DNA from 3 places in the Kitasatospora sp. NPDC001309 genome. Region 2 is predicted to be linked to each of the others. Evidence: riboswitches for the same ligand, from Rfam matches in the RefSeq annotation. Region 2 holds a riboswitch; each other region holds the start of a gene.
The links. Region 2 has a riboswitch for cobalamin ahead of ACFY2K_RS16865 (CbtB-domain containing protein). Riboswitches for the same ligand answer to the same signal wherever they lie in the genome.
Positions count from the first base shown of each region.

Region 1 (6,175 bases), on a different contig from region 2:
CTCCACCCGGCGGTCGGTGAGGCCGGGGCCGGCGCCGGCCACCCGCCAGCTGGCGTCCGCGCGGACGGCGGCGGTCTCCGGGCGGAAGTCCAGGGTGCCGCCGGACGCCAACTCGGCGGCGCGGCGAGCGCGTTCGGCGAGCAGCTCGGTGCGGCGGGCGGCGAACCCGTCGTGCAGCCGGGCGAGGAAGGCGAGGGCCTCGGGGGTGAGGACCTCCTCGAAGCGGTCCTCGGGCTCTCCGAGGACCTCGACGCGACGGGACTGGCTCATCCGGTTCTCCAGGGAAGCAGGCGGGGCGGGTCAGGTGGGGACGGGTCGGGCGGGGACGGGTGGGGCCCGGGGCCGCGTCCCTCAACGCGGCCCCGGGCGGGTGGGCGGCACGGAGCTCCCTCGCTCCGCCGTACGGGCCGCCGGGGTGGCACGCTCCGGTGGGTGGACGACCGAACCCACCGGGCGGGCGGGGATCGGAGGATCAGTGGAACTGCTCGGCCTCGGTGGAGCCGGTCAGCGCCAGGGTCTCGGCGTCGGGGTTGAGCGCGGTGGAGACCTGGTCGAAGTAGCCGGTGCCGACCTCGCGCTGGTGCTTCACGGCCGTGTAGCCGTCCGGCACGGCCGCGAACTCGGCCTCCTGGAGGTCGACGTAGGCCGTCATGCCGTGCTCGGCGTAGCCGCGGGCCAGCTGGAACATCGAGTGGTTGAGGGCGTGGAAGCCGGCCAGCGTGATGAACTGGAAGCGGTAGCCCATCGCGCCCAACTCCCGCTGGAACTTGGCGATCCGGTCGTCGTCCAGGGCGGCCTTCCAGTTGAAGGAGGGCGAGCAGTTGTAGGCCAGCATCTTGTCCGGGTACTCGGCCTTGAGCGCCTCGGCGAACTCCCGGGCCTGGGCGAGGTCCGGGGTGCCGGTCTCCACCCAGATGAGGTCCGCGTACGGGGCGAAGGCCAGGCCGCGGGAGATCACCGGCGCCATGCCGGGCTCGACCCGGTAGAAGCCCTCGGCGGTGCGCTCGCCGGTGCAGAAGCGGGCGTCGCGCTCGTCCACGTCGGTGGTGAGCAGGTTGGCGGCCAGCGCGTCGGTGCGGGCGACGACCAGGGTCGGCACGTCGGCGATGTCGGCGGCCAGGCGGGCCGCGTTGAGGGTGCGGACGTGCTGGGCGGTGGGGACGAGCACCTTGCCGCCGAGGTGGCCGCACTTCTTCTCGGAGGCCAGCTGGTCCTCGTAGTGGATGCCCGCGGCGCCGGCCGCGATCATGGCCTTGGTGAGCTCGAAGGCGTTCAGCGGGCCGCCGAAGCCCGCCTCGGCGTCGGCGACGATCGGCACCAGCCAGTCCGGGCCGCCGTCGGTGCCCTCGGCGGCGTCGATCCCGTCGGCGCGCAGCAGCGCGTTGTTGATCCGACGCACCACCTGGGGGACGGAGTTGGCGGGGTAGAGGCTCTGGTCGGGGTAGGTCTGGCCGGCCTGGTTGGCGTCGGCCGCGACCTGCCAGCCGGACAGGTAGATCGCCTGGAGCCCGGCCTTGACCATCTGGACGGCCTGACCACCGGTCAGCGCGCCCAGGGCGTGCACGTAGTCCTGCTCGTGGAGCTGCTTCCACAGGCGCTCGGCGCCGCGCCGGGCCAGGGTGTGCTCCTCGCGCACCGTACCGGACAGCCGGACGACGTCCGCCGCGCCGTACGTGCGCTCGATGCCGGCCCAGCGGGGGTCGGACGCCCACCGGGCGGCCAGCTCCGCCGCCTGCTGCTCCTGCTGCTGCCGAACCGACTGGGTCATGGTGATCGACTCCCGGGGATGCTCTGCGAAGGACGTTGCGAAGGATGTGAGCGACCTCTCACGAGGTGGCGAGAGGGCGGCCGGGTGGCGCCGGGCAGCGGTGGAACACCGCGGGACGTGGTCACCCGGACGACAGGTCAGGGCAGTTGACCTGCCCGTTCGCCACCGTACTGGGCGCCTCCCGGCCGCAGCACCGACTCTGGCAGCCGACGCGGCCGCCGTCACCGGTGGAGCCGTGCCACGTTCCGCGAAGCCCGCCCGGCGAATCCGCGAAGCTTGCGAAGGCCTGCCCGGAGGCGTTGCGGCTAGGCTGCGCCGCACCGGCCCGACCCGACGGCCGGACACGGAGGTGCGGGACGATGGGGAAGGCCTTCGCCGGGGCCAGGCTGCGCCGGCTCCGGGAGGAACGCGGACTGAGCCAGGCCGCCACGGCGCGGATGATCGACCTCTCGCCCAGCTACCTCAACCAGCTGGAGCACGACGCCCGCCCGCTGACCGTCCCCGTCCTGCTGCGGCTCACCGAGGCGTTCGGCGTGGAGGCCGGGTACTTCGCCCCGCCGGACAGCGCCCGGCTCGCCGCCGAACTGCGCGACGGCCTCGGCGAGGAGCTCGCGGCCGGCCGGATCACCCCCGGTGACCTCGACGAGGTCGCCACCCGACTGCCCGCCGTGGCACGGCTGTTGACCGACCTCGGGCGCGGCCGTCGCACCCTGGCCGAGCAGCTCGCCGTCCTCGCGGGGGACCGGGGCCCGGCCGCCGACACCCGGACCCCGCACGAGGAGGTCCGCGAGTTCTTCTACCGCCGGCAGAACTACGTCCATGAACTCGACACCGCCGCCGAGGAGTTGGCGGGCGAGATCCGGCTGCGGCGCGGCGGGGTGCGGGCGGTGCTGGCCGAACGGCTGGCCGACGTGCACGGCGTACGGCTCGCCTCCGGCGGGGAGCAGCTGCACCGGTACGATCCGCGGACCCGGACGCTGCGGCTGTCGGACCGGCTGCGCCCCGGCCAGCAGGCCTTCCGGCTGGCCACCCAGCTCGGCTACCTGGAACACGACGCGCTGCTCTCCGAACTCGCCGCCCAGGACAGCCCCGAAGGCTCGGCCGCGCACTCGCTCACCCGGATCGGCCTGGCCAACTACTTCGCCGCTGCCCTCGTCCTGCCCTACGCCGCCTTCCACGCCGAGGCCGAGTCCGCCCGCTACGACATCGAGCACCTCGCCGACCACTTCGGCGTCGGCTACGAGACGGTCTGCCACCGCCTCAGCACCCTCCAGCGCCCCGGTCTGCGCGGGGTGCCGTTCTCCTTCGTCCGGGTCGACCGGGCCGGGAACGTCTCCAAGCGGCAGTCCGCCACGCCCTTCCACTTCTCCCGCACCGGTGGCACCTGCCCGCTGTGGAACGTCTACGACGCCTTCGCCGCCCCGGGCCGGGTCCACGTCCAGGTCGCCGCCATGCCGGACGGGCGCCGCTACCTGTGGACGGCCCGCGCCGTCACCCGCTCGCCCGGCGGCTGGGGCCGGCCCGGCAAGACCTTCGCGATCGGCCTCGGCTGCGAACTCCGGCACGCGGGGCGGCTGGTGTACTCCGCCGGCCTGGACCTGACCGACGAGGCCGCCGCCACCCCGATCGGCCTGGGCTGCAAGGTCTGCGAACGCCCGGCCTGCGCCCAGCGCTCGGCCCCGGCGATCGGCCGCCCGCTGGCCGTCGACGAGCACACCAGCACCTTCGTCCCGTACCCGGCGTCCTCCTGAGCGGTGCCGCACGGGGCGAGGCAGCCCCCGGAGGGCCGTCGGACGAGTACAACCACCCTTCCTGCCATCGGGTTTGGTGACATTGGGCGGCGGGCATCGCCAGCCCGGAAGCCCCGTGCACCACGGGCGGAAGTGAGGTGGGACGGATGGCCGGCGACGAGACGCCACAGCCCTTCGCGACGTTCTGCGGCAACTGCAACTGCGGTTGCCCCCAGGTGTTCCTGGACCGGGAGGCCCCGGTGGACCGGCGGGTGAGGATCACCGACGACTTCGGTCAGCAGATCCGGATGAGCGAGGACCAGTTCCGCGACCTGGTGCGCCAGGCCAAGGAGGGACTGCTGGACCTCTCCGCGGCTTCGGCCGGCTGAACGCGATCGAACGGCGCCCGGGGGCGGCGGTCCGATGACCCGCCGCCGGTCCGGCGAAGGGCCGTGGTCGCGGCCCGGGACTCGCCGATCGGTGTCGGGGACACGGACACCTCGCTCTACAGGAACGCGTGGTCGACCTCGCGCTCTGGCTCGACCGCCACCGGCCCGTCCTGGCCCTGTGACCCGTCGTGCCCCTGTGACCGCTCGGGCCCGCGCCGCGCGGCGGTGGGTCTGGACTTACTAGGACGTCCAACTATATGGTCGACGGCAGGTCCGCGGTGTCAGGGAAGCCGGTGTGAGTCCGGCACGGTCCCGCCACTGTGACCGGGGAGTTCGTCCTCGCAGATGACGGCCACTGGCAGCCAGCCGGGAAGGCCAGGGGGCGGGCGTGGATCCGGGAGTCAGGATACCGGCCGCGGATGATCCGTGTTTTCCACGAGGATGGAGACGACACGCATGACTCCGGGCCGCTGTTCCCGCTCCGCTGCCGTGCTGCCGACCGTCGGGGCCCATCGCTCCTGACGGTTCGTCACTTTACGCCTGCCGCGACGGCGTACGACCGTACGTCCGATGCCGCGGCGTGCTCTCTCCATTCCTCCTCTCCCCACCCGTGACGAGAGAAGGAACCGATGGTCCGCGAACTGGCCCACTTCATCGGCGGCAAGCGCGTCGCCGGGACGTCCGGCCGCTACGGCGACGTCTTCGACCCCAACACCGGCCGGGTGCAGGCCCGGGTGCCGCTGGCCGACCGGGCCGAGGTCGAGGCGGTGATCGCCGACGCCGCCCAGGCCCAGCCCGGGTGGGCGGCCTGGAACCCGCAGCGGCGGGCGCGGGTGCTGCTGCGCTTCCTGCAACTGGTCGAGCAGGAGAAGGAGGAGCTGGCCCGGCTGCTCTCCGCCGAGCACGGCAAGACTGTGGCCGACGCCCACGGCGACCTCCAACGCGGCCTGGAGGTGGTGGAGTTCGCCGCCGGGATCCCGCACCTGTTGAAGGGCGAGTTCACCGACAACGCCGGCACCGGCATCGACGTCTACTCGATGCGCCAGCCGCTCGGCGTGGTCGCCGGCATCACGCCGTTCAACTTTCCGGCGATGATCCCGCTGTGGAAGGCCGCACCCGCGCTGGCCTGCGGCAACTCCTTCGTTCTCAAGCCCTCCGAGCGGGACCCGTCGGTGCCGCTTCGGCTCGCCGAGCTGTTCCTGGAGGCCGGGCTGCCGCCGGGCGTGCTCAACGTGGTCAACGGCGGCAAGGAGGCGGTGGACACCCTGCTGGAGGACGAGCGGGTGCAGGCCGTCGGCTTCGTCGGATCCACCCCGATCGCCCGGTACGTCTACGCGACGGCCGCCGCCCACGGGAAGCGGGCGCAGTGCTTCGGCGGCGCGAAGAACCACATGATCGTGATGCCGGACGCCGACCTCGACCAGGCCGCCGACGCGCTGATCGGCGCCGGCTACGGCTCGGCGGGGGAGCGCTGCATGGCGATCTCGGTGGCCGTCCCGGTGGGGGAGGAGACCGCGGACGCGCTGGTGGCCAAGCTGGTCGAGCGGATCGCCGCGCTCAAGGTCGGCCGCTCGGACGACCCGGCGGCCGACTTCGGCCCGCTGGTCGGCGCCGACGCGCTGGAGCGGGTCCGCGGGTACCTCGACCTCGGGGTCCGGGAGGGCGCCGAACTCGTTGTCGACGGGCGGGACTTCCGCCTGGAGGGCCACGAGGGCGGCTACTTCCTCGGCGCCTCGCTGTTCGACCGGGTGACCCCGGAGATGCGGATCCACCGCGAGGAGATCTTCGGCCCGGTGCTCACCGTGGTCCGCGCCGCCGACTACGAGGAGGCGCTGCGGCTGCCCAGCGAGCACGAGTTCGGCAACGGCGTGGCCATCTACACCCGGGACGGCGACACCGCCCGGGACTTCGCCCGCCGGGTGGACACCGGCATGGTCGGCGTCAACGTGCCGATCCCGGTGCCGATCGCCTACCACACCTTCGGCGGCTGGAAGCGCTCCGCCTTCGGCGACCTCAACCAGCACGGTCCGGACTCGATCCGCTTCTACACCCGCACCCGTACCGTCACCTCGCGCTGGCCCTCCGGGGTCAAGGAGGGCGCGAGCTTCACCATGCCGACGATGGGGTGAACGCCGTGCACTGCAGTGAACTGACGGAGGACCAGGCCGCGATCGCGGAGGCCGTCGGAGCCTTCGCCGCCGAGTACCTGGCCCCGCACGCGGTCGAGTGGGACCAGGCCAAGCACTTCCCGGTGGACGTGCTGCGCAAGGCCGCCGACCTCGGCCTCG
Region 1 covers NZ_JBIAXC010000026.1:65,795-71,969, forward strand. Annotated here, with positions in the region: gene aceB (malate synthase A) at 1-270, opposite strand, end outside; gene aceA (isocitrate lyase) at 473-1,768, opposite strand; gene ACFY2K_RS24820 (short-chain fatty acyl-CoA regulator family protein) at 2,128-3,519, shown strand; gene ACFY2K_RS24825 (hypothetical protein) at 3,666-3,887, shown strand; cobalamin riboswitch at 4,129-4,320, shown strand; gene ACFY2K_RS24830 (CoA-acylating methylmalonate-semialdehyde dehydrogenase) at 4,517-6,016, shown strand; gene ACFY2K_RS24835 (acyl-CoA dehydrogenase family protein) at 6,022-6,175, shown strand, end outside.
Region 1: it holds a riboswitch for cobalamin, as region 2 does, so the genes downstream of both, ACFY2K_RS24830 (CoA-acylating methylmalonate-semialdehyde dehydrogenase) here and ACFY2K_RS16865 (CbtB-domain containing protein) in region 2, are expected to answer to the same signal.

Region 2 (6,175 bases):
GTAGACCGTCGTGGAGCGGCGGCCGGCGCTGTCGACGGCCGCGGTGGCCTGGTCCTTGGTGTTCCACTCCGCGGCGATGCTCGCCCCGGTGAAGTCGGTGGTGACCAGGGTGCGTCCGGCGTCGTCGTAGGTGACGGTGCGGGAGCGGGTGGAGTCGTACACCCCGGCCAGGGCCACGGTGGCCTGCTTGCGCTCCAGGTAGTACTGGTAGAAGTGCTCGGCGCGCTTGTCGGCGGAGCGGCCGTCCGGGGCCGGTGCCAGCACCTGGACCGCGCGCAGGGCGGGCGGCTCCTGGGGCTGTTCGGTCACGGAGTCGTAGCCGATCACCGTGCAGACGGCGGCGGTGTCACCGGTGTTGGTGCACGCGTTCGCCGCGGACGGGGCCTGGTGCGCCACCCAGTCGTAGGCCAGGGCGTCCCGGATGGTGGCCAGCGGCCCGATGCTGTCCAGGGCCTTCTGCTTCTCCTCCTCGTTGTCCCCGGCCTCGTCGTAGCGCTGCTTGGCCGAGGCCCGGCCCAGGTAGTCGAAGTCCTGCATGACCGCGCCGGGGTTCTCGACCCGGGCCAGGGTGCCCATCTGGTACCAGAGCCTGGTCTCGCTGCCGTCCCAGTACCGGATGCGGCAGAGCATCTGCGGCGGCGCCGGGTCCGAGCCGGGCGGGCGGGGCGTTGCGCCGTAGCAGCCGTCGCCGCCGTCGGTGTTGTAGAAGAGCTGGTGCGAGCGGCCGGAGACCGGGTCCTTGATCTGCGTCAGCCGCGGCGGCGTCCCGCTGTAGAGGTACTGCAGGGCGGCCGGTTTCTTGCCGTCCAGGACCGACTCCACCGCCGCCAGCGTGCCGTCGGGGTTGAACAGCGACACGGTGTCACCCTCGGTGAGGGTGATCCGGCCCGAGGTGTCGAAGGCGAGGACGCCGTCCTCACCGGCCGGCGGCGCGTAGCCGCCCGTGGAGGCCTTGGCCCAGGTGTGCTTGCCGCCGGCTCCGTCGGTGAGCACCACCGAGCCGTCCAGCATCTCGGCACGGCTGTAGCCGCTGGACTGCGCCGACAGCGTCCAACCCGCCGGCAGCGCCTGGGAGTCCGCGGAGAGCAGCCACTCCGTCGGCACGATCCTCGGATCCAGGTTGTGGGTGCGGTGGTCGTCGGTGCCGGTGCTGCTCTTGGCCCACAGCACCATGCGCGGACGGTCGTCGGAGTGGTGGTACAGCTCGACCCGGATCGGCACCGACTGGCCGGCCTTCAACGCGACCTCGCCGGCCTGGCGCGGGCCGGGCAGCAGGAAGTCGTTGCCGGGCTCGGCGGGCCCCGCGTTGTCGTAGACGAGCTTGTCGCCCAGCCAGATCCGGGCGCCGTCGGTGTGGGCGCCGGCGAACCGGAAGTCCCCGGTGACCGGGGCCTTGAACTGGCCCTCCCAGCGCACCACGAACCAGTTCTTGTCCAGGGCGGGCGGCATCGGGTTGTCACGCCACGGCAGGTTGTCCGGGTTGCCGGTCCACGGGATGCCCCAGTCCAGGTTGACCTGTGACTCGCCGCGCACCATCACTGGGATCGCGTCCGGGGCGCCCGCGTGCCGGGAGTCGTTGAAGTACGAGGCGCGGACGCCGTGCGGGGCGCCCTCCCGGGAGTTGTAGGCGAGGTTGACGCCCGCCGATCCGCCGACGGTCTGGAACGCCGGCCCGGCGGCCTCGACGTGCGCGTTGCCGTTGAACAGGTTCACCGTGACCGGGCCCAGGTGGTCGGTCGGTGCCGGCCCCGGGTCGCCGACCCGCTGGTTGACCGTGAAGTGCCCGACCCACTGCGGCGGCGTGGCGGTCGTCCCGCCGGACACCGCGGTCGCCGCCGTCCAGGTGTACCGGCCACCGTCGTGCAGCACGTGCTTGGGGACCGTCCACTGCGGCTGGTCGAGGCACCCGGAGTCCACCACGCTGCCGGATCGGCCGTCGAACCCGGTGGAGACCTTGAAGCAGTAGAGGACGCCGTCACCGGCCGCGGCCACCTGCAGCGCGGGCGTCTCCGTCCCCACCACGGCGCCGTCGACCGGGGACACCGGGCTGGTCTGCGGCGCCTCCTGGGCTGCGGCGCGCTCGCGCCCCCGTTCGTCGGAGCGCGGATCCCCGCTGGCCGCCAAGGGCGCGAAGTCGGCCTTCGGCTCCCGCAGTTCGGCCTGCGGCTGCTGCCCGGCCGCCGACGGGACCGACAGGATCGGCAGATCCCGCGGCACCGCTCTCGATGCCACGGATCCGGATGAGGACGCGGGCGCGGGCGCGGACGCCTGCGCCGGTGGCAGGCCTCCCGCCTGTGCCAACGGAGCCACCAGCGCCGTCGCCACCACGAACACGATCCACCGGAACCGCGAGCGCGCGGACGACCGCGCCATGCCGGCACCTCTGGACAAAGCCCCCTCCAACCCCGTTGACGTCCGCCGGACCCGCGGCACGGCAGGACGCGTGTCCACGCTCCTCCGGTCCCGACCGGAGGACTCGGGCAACGAATCCTCCGCGAACGACGGACCCCACGGAACAGGGCCGGTACACCTTGGCCGGATCCACCGAACCGCCGTGCCTCCAAACGGAACACCGGTCACAGCGTCCGGCTGTCACCGCCCGGACACTCCTGTCAGGGACATGTTCAATAACATGCCCGCAGGTATCCCTAAGCGGAGTCGTGGAACGGCCCGGCGCCCGCGACCCACTTGGCCGAAAACCGTACGGCCGGTCACCCCTTCGATCGGCCGGCCAGCCGATCAGGGCCTCGGTGGGCAGTCGGATGGTCCGCGCGGCGACCCGGGGACCGACGGCCGGGCAAGGGGGCGTAGGCGTTCAGGCCCGAGAGCGCCCCTGCTCCGCTCAGGCGGCCGGCGGTCCGGCCAGGACGCAGTCGCCGCACAGCGCGCCGGCCCGGTCGGGTGCGGCCCGGTAGATCAGGCAGCAGCTGCGGCGGCGGAAGCCGGTGCCGTCCGCGGCCACGGTGCCGGCCCCGCGCAGCGGCGGAACCGCCAGCAGGTGCCTGGTGAACTCCCTTTCCTCCAGGCCGAGTTCCGGCCGCGAGCGGGCGACGCCCGCGGCCGCGCCGTTGACCGCCGACGCGACGTTGCCCCAGCGGATCCGCGGTGAGACGGAGTAGGCGGCCACCGCTTCGCCCAGCTCCCGCACCGGCCCGTCCAGCACCTCTGCCACGAACCGCGCGGCGAGCTCGGCCCGGTCGGCGACGGGAACGGCGTCACGGGCGGGCAGCGACAGCGGGAACAGGCCGCCCGGTGTCGGCTGCCACCTCGCCTCCGGCAGCCCGTACCCGAGCAGCGCCCCGTCCAGGACGGCCACCGCGAACGCGGGTGAGAGCAGCCGCGCCACCAGCCCCAGGTGGGTCACCGAGGCCGCCACCCGCTGCTCGACCGCCTCGGGCGGACGGCCCCCCGCCGCCGCGAGGTGGTTCCGGGCGAAGGCCACCCGCTCCCCCAACACCGCTGGATCGTCGAGGAGTTCGGCCATCGGCCGCCACGGCACGGCGACTGCGCCGTCGTCATGGGTCTCATGGGCCCGGCGGGTCTCGTGGCTCCCCTCGGCCCCATGGGTCTCGTAGGCGAAGAACGGCCCGAGGGCCGCGACGCGCTGCGGCGTCGCGGCCCTCGGTCGGGTGTGCGTCACGCCGCGCCGACCGGCTCGGAGCCGGACTCGGCCGGGACCGCCGTGGCGGCCGCCGTACGGGCGTTGATCACTCGCTCGGCCATCGGTCCGAAGAGCAGGCCCAGCGCGGCCCACAGCAGCAGCTGCGCGGCCACCGAGTAGAAGCGGAACTCGAACAGGGTGTCCGCCGGGAAGCCCGGGTAGACGATGGCGCCCTTGTCGTCGGTCAGCGGCAGCGGCGTCTCGGTCGCGTGATGGCCGAACTGCTGGACGTTGTCGGCGAGTTCGCCGAGCGAGGGGAGCACCGCCATGACGATGCCGATCGCCGCCGCGAAGGCGCCGGCGGCGAGCAGGGTGGCGTTCCAGTTCCCGAACCGGGCCTGGAGGCGCTTGCCGAGCCAGACCGCCAGCACGAGGAACAGGAGCGAGCAGGCGACCATGGCCAGGTACAGGTTGCCGCGGTCGCGGATGGTGTCGGGGTGTCCGATGGCCGGCGGGTTGGCGGGGTACTTGACGAACGGCACGAGGTACAGGCCGAGGAACCCGCCCAGGGCCACCAGCATCGCCAGGTTGCGCGGGCGGAGCCTGCCGGTCCGGCCGAGGCACACGGTGTACGCCACCGCGAACAGCGCGCCCATCGCCGCACCGAACAGGATCATGCCGGCGCCGATGCCGACGTTGGCCTGGACGGTGCGGCTGAAGATGTCCGGTCCGCCCATGTCCATGGGCAGCCCGGCGGCCTTGTCCAGCAGGCCCTGCGCGTCGTCACGACCGCTCTCGTACTCGATCGCCGCGTTGATCTGCGGCTCGGCGAAGATCCGCGCGAAGACGAAGGCGAGCAGGCCGGCCACTGCGCCGGCGAGCACGCCGCGCAGGATGAGTTTCTTCTCCATGTCTGGTTGTTCGCTGCTTCCGCTCGTCAGTGGCAGGGGAAGCCGAGGAAGTGCCGCGAGTCGTGGACGAACTCGTGGATGTGCATGTCCTTGCCGAACACGGAGTAGGCACCCTGGTCGACGCCGATGAAGTAGTAGACGGCCAGCGCGAGGAACGCGGTGACGACGAGCCAGGCGACGGCCTTGGACGCCGGCACCACGACCGGGACGGGCAGGGCAGAGGGTCCGGGCATACTGGTGCTCACGGTGGAGCCTCCTTCGGGGATCGTGCGTCCCGCTCTTGTTGGGGCGAATCGTGATGGCGTCGTATCTGACTCGCGGGCCGTCCCGAAGGGCGATCCGCTCACAGTGGCGCGACCGTGCCGGAGTTCCACCGGCTTCCTTACGCCATCACTACATCCGGCAGAGTAGGCCTGCCCGCCGGGGCCGTCAATCGGCCTCGAAGCGCACGGTGGGCTCGAAGTTGGCGCGGCGGGCCGCTCGGCGGAAGACGGTCAGGACGGCGGGCCCGACGACGAGCACGGCGGTCAGGGTGGTGACGGCGCGGCCGGTGTCCCAGCCGAGCGACGTGGCGAGGTCGAACAGCAGGTAGCGGTGCCACTGCTCGGTGAAGGGCAGACCGGGGAGGTAGGCGATCGAACTGTTCGGGTCGGTGGAGAACGGCCAGAAGGACAGGTTGAGCAGGAAGCCGAACAGGTAGCCGGAGAAGGCCCCGTACACGGCCAGCACGGGCACCTCCACCCGGCGGCGCCGGGTCTTCGGCAGCAGGCCGGCGAGCATGCCGACGAAGGCGCAGCCGAACATCTGGTACGGCATCCAGGGACCGACTCCGCCGGTGAGCAGGGCGGAGGCGAACAGCGAGGTGCAGCCGAGGGTGAAGCCGAAGCCGGGGCCGAAGACGCGGCCGGCCAGGACGAGGATGAAGAAGACCGTCTCCACACCGGCCGTCCCGGCGCCGAGGGGTCGGAGCCCGGCGTTGACGGCGGACAGGACGCCGAGCATGGCGAGCGCCTTGGCGTCGATGCCGCCGGCCGAGATCTCTGCGATGACGACGGCGAGGACCAGGACGAGCAGGACGGCGAAGATCAGCGGCGGGGCGTAGTTGGAGCCGAACTTCCCGGGTGCGACGACGAACGGCCAGGTGAAGGCGACCAGGCCGATGAAGGCGGCCAGGGCGACGACGACGCGGGCCCGGCCGGGGATCCGTACGGCGGTCATCGCGCGGCCTCCGCCGGTTCGAGGGCCTCGGCGACCTGCCGGGGCGTCAGGTAGCCGAGTGGGGCGAGGATCTTGGCGGTCTGCGGGGCGAAGGTGGGCGAGGCGACGATGACCTGGGCGGTCGGCCCGTCGGCGACGATCTCGCCCTCGGCCATCACCACGACGCGGTCGGCGGCGGAGGCGACGAACTCGACGTCGTGGGTGGAGACGACGACCGTACGGCCTTCGGCGGCGAGCGCGTCCACGATGCCGGTGAGCGCCTCCTTGGCGTGGTAGTCGAGCCCCCGGGTGGGTTCGTCCAGCAGCACGACCCTTGGTGCGGCGGACAGTTGGATCGCCAGGACGAGGGCCAGCTTCTGCCCCTCGGAGAGGTCCCGGGGGTGGGTGTCGTCCGGGATCCCGGGGGCCAGGCGGTCCAGGATCTGCCGGGCGGTCGGCCCGTCGG
Region 2 covers NZ_JBIAXC010000014.1:81,701-87,875, forward strand. Annotated here, with positions in the region: gene ACFY2K_RS16850 (PA14 domain-containing protein) at 1-2,232, opposite strand, end outside; gene ACFY2K_RS16855 ((2Fe-2S)-binding protein) at 2,843-3,640, opposite strand; gene ACFY2K_RS16860 (CbtA family protein) at 3,637-4,512, opposite strand; gene ACFY2K_RS16865 (CbtB-domain containing protein) at 4,539-4,757, opposite strand; cobalamin riboswitch at 4,795-4,919, opposite strand; gene ACFY2K_RS16870 (ECF transporter S component) at 4,942-5,730, opposite strand; gene ACFY2K_RS16875 (ABC transporter ATP-binding protein) at 5,727-6,175, opposite strand, start outside.

Region 3 (6,175 bases), on a different contig from region 2:
CAGGAAGACGGCGGTGGGCCACCGTACGCCGGCGACCGAGCCCAGCGTCCACTCCATGACACCGCGCGCCGCGTCGCGGTCCCCGAGGACCAGCACGACGAACGAGGTGTACGCCCCGCACAGTTGGCCCACCGCGATGCCGGCGAGCACCGTCCGGGCGGTCGGCAGCGACCGGGTGCGCGCGCCGGCCAGCACCAGGACGACGACGGCGGTGAGCAGGGCGCCGGCGAAGGCCGCCGTCGCCACCGCGCCGGTGCCCACGGCGCCGGTCACGCCGACGCCGAGGACGATCACGGTCACCGCGCCGGCGGCGGCTCCGTCCGAGATCCCGAGCAGGAAGGGATCGGCCAGGTCGTTGCCGGTCAGGGTCTGCAGCACCGCGCCGCAGACCGCGAGTCCGGCGCCGGTGGCGGCCGCTCCCAGGACCCGGGGCAGCCGCAGCTGCCAGACGATCCGGTCGTCCAGCAGGGTGACCTGCGGGTCGGCGAGTCCGAGTCGGCGCGCCACGACCTCGATCACGGTCGGGAGCGGCTCGTGGTGTGAGCCGACGGCCAGGCCGAGGAGCACGGTGGCCAGCAGCAGGGCCGCACCGACGGCCAGGGCCGCCGTCGCGCGGCCCGGACCGGCGGGCCGCGCGACGGGGTGGGGTGCCGTGGTCATGAAGCCGGGCGCAGCGCGCTCAGCCCCGCCGAGACCCGGGCGGCCCCGTCGGCGAGCCGCACGCCGGGAGTCGACTCCGAGAACGGCACCACCACGAAGGCCTTGCGCCGCACGGCGCCGAGCTTGCTCAGCACCGGGTCGTGCTCCAGGTAGTCGATCTTGGACTGGGCGGTGTCCCAGCCGGCGTCCGCGAGCACGATGGCGTCCGGGTCGGCCGCGACGACCTTCTCCCAGCTCACGTTCTGCCAGCCGCCGGGCAGGTCCGCGAAGACGTTGCGGGCGCCCACGGCGTCGAGCACCAGCTGGGGGCCGCCGTGGCCGGCGCCGACGAAGGGCGACTTGGTGTCCGAGTCGTACCACAGGACCTTCAGGTCCTTGCCCGCGGCCGTCGTCGTGAACCCGGCGAGCTGCTGCTCCTGCTGGTGCTGGATCGCGGCGGCCCGCTCCGGTACGCCGAAGACCTGGGCGACGTCGTGCAGTTCGCCCCACGCGGCCTGCCACGTCGTCGGCGGCACCTGGCTCTTGTCCGAGCAGCCGAACGGGGACAGGTACGACGCTACGCCCTGGCCGCGCAGGTCCTCCCGGGTGCCCGCGACCTTGTCGGTGAACGCGCTGGCGTAGGAGGCGTACAGGAAGTCGGGGCGGGCGGTGAGGAGCTTCTCCTTCGTCGGGTACTTCGCGGAGAGCACCGGGACGGAGTCGTAGGCCGCCTTCCACTTCTCCGGGACGGCATCGTCGAGGTAGGCGGTACCGGCCATGCGGGACTCCAGGCCGAGGGCCAGAGCCACCTCGGTGGCCCCCTCGTTGAGCGTCACCAGCCGTTCGGGCGGCGTGCCGACCGTCACGGTGGTCCCGCAGTTCTCCACGCTGACCGGCGCGGCACCTGCGGACGTCCCGCCGGGCGCGGCGGGCACGGGGGCGCCCGTGCAGGCGCCGAGCGTGCCGAGGAACAGGACGGCGGCGACCGCCCGGCCGACACGTATCGGACCTGTGGGACGTATGGGATGTACGGAGCAAATGGATCGGAACGGACGCGGCTGACCGCTGGGCACGTGTTCTCCAAAACCCTCGTGGAACATGTCGTGCCGTGGCCGGTCTCCTGGCTTCCGCATCGACGTGCCGCGGCCGACCTTCCCGGGCGGCTCCTTCGAGCCCGCCCAGTGGCCCTGACCGCTGGGCGAGCCGGTCAGCGAGGGCCGCGGAACTCCGCGGCAACAGTGGCGAGGGCCGCACCGGACTCAGACCGGTTTCCCGAACACCACGGCGATCGCACGGTATCAGGCGTGGTCAGGGCGGCGGAGTCCGGCTCAGGGTGACGGCCCGACAGCGACGGCCCGCCGCGCGGGGGGCGCGGCGGGCCGGGTTCCTCGGAGCGGGCGGTCGTCAGCCGTGCGTCACGCACTTGTTGGTGCTGTTGGACCACAGGCCCTGGAGGTCGAAGGTGCCGGTGCTCAGGGTGACGTAGGCGTCGAGGTTCTCGCACTCGTCGCCGATCTCACCGCCGCCGCCGTTCCAGCCGATGCTGGGCCAGAAGTCGGTGACCGTCTCCGCGTACTCGTGGGTCTCGGTGGACTCGATGCCGGAGAGCAGCCGCCCGTCGGTGAAGGTGGTGCAGGCGCCCGCCCCGTTGTCCGGGATGTACGGCAGGTTGGTGTAGGCCAGGGTGCCGTAGGAGCTGCTGGTCTTGTCGTGCCAGGCGCAGAAGCCGGAGTTGGGGAAGCCGTCCGGGTGGGTGCCGGTGGGGGAGACCACCACGTACTGGGCGTTGAGGTTGGGCGCCTGGGTGGTGTTGCCGAAGTGGGCGGCGGCCTTGCCCGCCTCGGCGGCGATCTGGGCGGCGGTGGCGTTGGCCGGGGTGGCGGCGGCGTTGTCGAACCAGACGCCGGCCAGCGGGGAGGACGCCGGGTGCTGGACGTGGGTGCCCTTGGTGCCGCAGGTGGTGGTGCCCCTGGCGACGCCCTCGCAGTACTGGCTGAGGATGGTGCCCCAGGTGTCCTGGCTGCCGTAGAGGCCCTTGAACATGTTCTGCATGTCGGGGGCGACCCCGGCTGGGTCGGAGGACCACTGCGAGCCCCAGAACACCAGGTACACCTTGGGAGTGGGGGAGACCACGCCCTGGGTCGCGGCGGAGCGGACCGACAGGGTGTTGCCGGAGGTCGCGGTCGGGCTCTTGGCGGTGGTGCCGGGGTGGAGCGGCTTGGCCCCGAAGTGGGCGGCGGCCGGGGCGGGTTGGGCCTCGGCGCCGGCGGCCAGGGCGGTGGTGCCGAAGGCGGCCAGGGCCAGCGCCGTGAGGGTGTGGGCGGCGGCCTTGAGGGGGGTGCGCATGTGTCTGCTCCCGGGTGTGAGGGTGTGGGAGGTTCGTCCGTACAGGCCTGCGGACCGGCCGGCCCGCGGGTTGAGCCCGGACACCACATCAACTCGGCCGTCCGTCCGTCCAGATGGTGGACGCGGGGCGGGGAACCCTTTGCCGTGCTCATACCAAGGCCTTGTCGCGCCGCCAGGGGCGGGGTGGGGGCGGGAGCGGGACCGGCGGCGACGGTGGGGGCGGTGCGACCGTAGGTCGGTACACGTCGAAGTCCCGGACCGGATTACGGTCGGGAACTTCGGCCATTCTCCCGGGATTCACCGGGAGTTCCGCTATTCCAACGTGCGGACGGCCTTCGGTGGTTCAATTCCCGGTGTGTTGGGATGCGAACGCCCGCGTGCACTGGCGTCCGTGGACGCGGAACAGCCCGCCGGCGGGGCCGGCGGGCTGTGGCGATCGAGTCCGGGTCAGCTAGGGCCTGTCCGGCGGATCTTGCCAGGCGCGCGACGCCGGGCATCCCGCCTGGACGCACGCCCGAATCGCCCAAGTACGTCCAGTACGAGGCCGACTCGGGCGCACGCCCAGCCGGGCGCCCAACGCCGCGCGCTGATCTGCCAAGATCCGCCGGACAGGCCCTAGGCCGAGGTCAGCGCGGCTTCTTGAAACCCAGGGTCGTGGCGTCCTTCTTGGTGTAGATGGTGCCGTCCGTGTCCTTGCTGAAGTCGCCGACCTTGGCGGCCGTGGGCGGGGTGTAGCGCTTGGGCAGCTGGATGTTCTTGGCCATGGTTCTCTCCTCTGCATCGAGGCCGAAGCCTGTGGATGGCGTGACTCCATTGGGACCGCTGGCCGCCGGGAGTGTCCAGTCGCATCGTCAGATCCGGCCAATGACGGGGAAATTCACGTTTCCGCAGGTGGATCGCGGACGGAACGTCTTTCGGCCGGATCGGCCGGAACAGTAGTTGGGACACAGAAGTGAACTGTGGCAACAGGAGTGTCCATGCCAAACGCTTTCTTGACGACGTTCGAATGTGATGGAACGACAATCATCCTGCTTCTTTCGGTGGGTGAATGGCGTGATCCATGGGGGAAGTGGACCTTGCCCGGTTGTGTCGCCTTCCCCCGGTGGTGCACGGTTCCGGAGAACCGGCGGCACCCACGCCGCCGTGACACCTGGGGGTGGGCTCGTGCAGTCGCTCAACGACCACCTGGTGGTCCTTCCGGACTCCCCGGACGGCGCCCGGGTCCATCGCCGACTCGGCGACACGGCACCACGGTCCGTCGCCCACGCGTCCGGACGGCCCTGGCTGGCCGGGTCGTGGTCGCCGGAGGACCTGGTGGTGTCCGAGGCCGGCCCCGTCCGGGTCGCGGTCCACGGGCTGAGCCCGGTCGGGCAGGACCGCCTCGACGCCCTCACCCGCACGGTGCGCGAACTGTCCGACCTGGACGCGCTCGCCCGCAGCCTCCCCGGCAACACCCATGTGATCGCCTCGGCCCACGGCTGGGTGCGCTTCCAGGGCACCGTCACCGGCACCAGGGCGGTGTACACCGCCCTCGTGGACGGCGTGCCGATCGCCGCGGACCGGGCCGACGTGCTCGCCGGGCTCACCGGCGCCGAACCGGACGAGGACCTGATCGCCGCGAGCGTGACGTACGGCATGCTCTTCGCCCCGCTGGGCGAACGCAGTTGGTGGCGCGGCGTCCGGCAGGTCGCCCCCGACTCCTGCCTGCTGCTGCCCACCGCCGGCCCCGCCCGGGACGTCCGCTGGTGGCAGCCCCCGGAGCCCGACCTCCCGCTGGACCCCGGGGCCGCCGGAGTGCGCGAGCGGCTGCGCGAGGCGGTCGCCCTGCGCCGGCCCGACGGGCGGCTGTCGGCCGACCTCTCCGGCGGCATGGACTCCACCTCGCTGTGCTTCCTCGCCGCCGAACACCACCCCGACCTGCTGACCTTCTGCTGGACCGGCGGCAGCGCCATCAACGACGACCCGGTGTACGCCGCCCACGCCGCCCGCCTGCTGCCGGGCGCCCAGCACCTGAGCGTGCCGGACACCGACGCCCCGCCGGTGTTCTCCCCGCCGTACTGGGCGGTCGACACCGAGGCCCCGCGCGCCGCGACCCGCGGCATGAACGCCATCCGGTACGGGATCCGCCACCTCGTCGACCACGGCGCCACCCGGCACCTGGCCGGCCACGGCGCCGACGAACTGTTCACCGGCGGGGCCGCCTACCTGCGCACGCTCTTCCGCCACCGGCCGGTGACCGCCTGGCGCCAGCTCGGCGCCCACCGCGCCCTGAACAGCTGGCCGCTGCTGCCCAGCCTCGCCGGGCTGCTGCGCGGCGGAGACCTCGGCACCTGGTGGCGGCAGTGCGCCGACGACCTGGCCCGCACCGCCCCGCCGTCCCGGGGGCCCGCCCTCGGCTGGGGGGAGCGGCTCCCGGCCACACCCTGGGCCACCGGCGACGCGGTGCGCACCACCCAGCGGGTCTTCCACGAGGTCGCCGACCGGATCGTCCCGCTGGCCCGGGACCGGGGACAGCACGAGGCCCTCACCGCGCTGCGCAGCGCCGGCCCGGTGCTGCGCCTGGTCTGCCGCGAGTACACCGCCTCCGGGCTCCCGCTGGAACTGCCGTACCTGGACGACCGGGTGGTCGAGGCCGTGCTGGCCGTCCGGCCCCACGAGCGGTACAGCCCCTGGCAGTTCAAGCCCGTGCTGGCGACCGCGATGCGCGGGCTGGTGCCCGGGACGATCCTCGACCGGACCACCAAGGGCGACTGCGAGGAGCCCGTCGACCGCGCCCTCCAGGAACACGTCCCCGACCTGCTCGACCTGTTCGAGGACTCCCGGCTGGCGCACCTGGGCCTGATCGACCCGGACCGGCTCCGGACCACCCTGATCACACCCCCGCGCACCGAGGACGTCTGGTCCGCCCAACTGGAGGCCACGATCGGCGCCGAGCTGTGGTTGCGGGAGATCGCCGCCCGGCCCGGCGCGTTCGCCGCCCGCCCCGGCGCGCCCGCCGCATCGACCGAGCGGACCCTCAGCGGCACCGGCCGCCCCGGCCGCGCACCCCACCCCGAGGAGAATCCGTGACCAGCCCGCCCTACGCCCTCCGGGCCCGCACCCGGCTGCCCCTGCACCGGCGCCTGCTGCCGCTGGCCGCCGTGGCCGTCGCCCGGCCGCTGTCCACGCTGCGGCCCGACCGCCTCCAGGC
Region 3 covers NZ_JBIAXC010000047.1:2,172-8,346, forward strand. Annotated here, with positions in the region: gene ACFY2K_RS34455 (FecCD family ABC transporter permease) at 1-660, opposite strand, end outside; gene ACFY2K_RS34460 (ABC transporter substrate-binding protein) at 657-1,574, opposite strand; cobalamin riboswitch at 1,732-1,938, opposite strand; gene ACFY2K_RS34465 (hypothetical protein) at 2,044-2,985, opposite strand; gene ACFY2K_RS34470 (hypothetical protein) at 3,612-3,749, opposite strand; gene ACFY2K_RS34475 (asparagine synthase-related protein) at 4,150-6,054, shown strand; gene ACFY2K_RS34480 (lasso peptide biosynthesis B2 protein) at 6,051-6,175, shown strand, end outside.
Region 3: it holds a riboswitch for cobalamin, as region 2 does, so the genes downstream of both, ACFY2K_RS34460 (ABC transporter substrate-binding protein) here and ACFY2K_RS16865 (CbtB-domain containing protein) in region 2, are expected to answer to the same signal.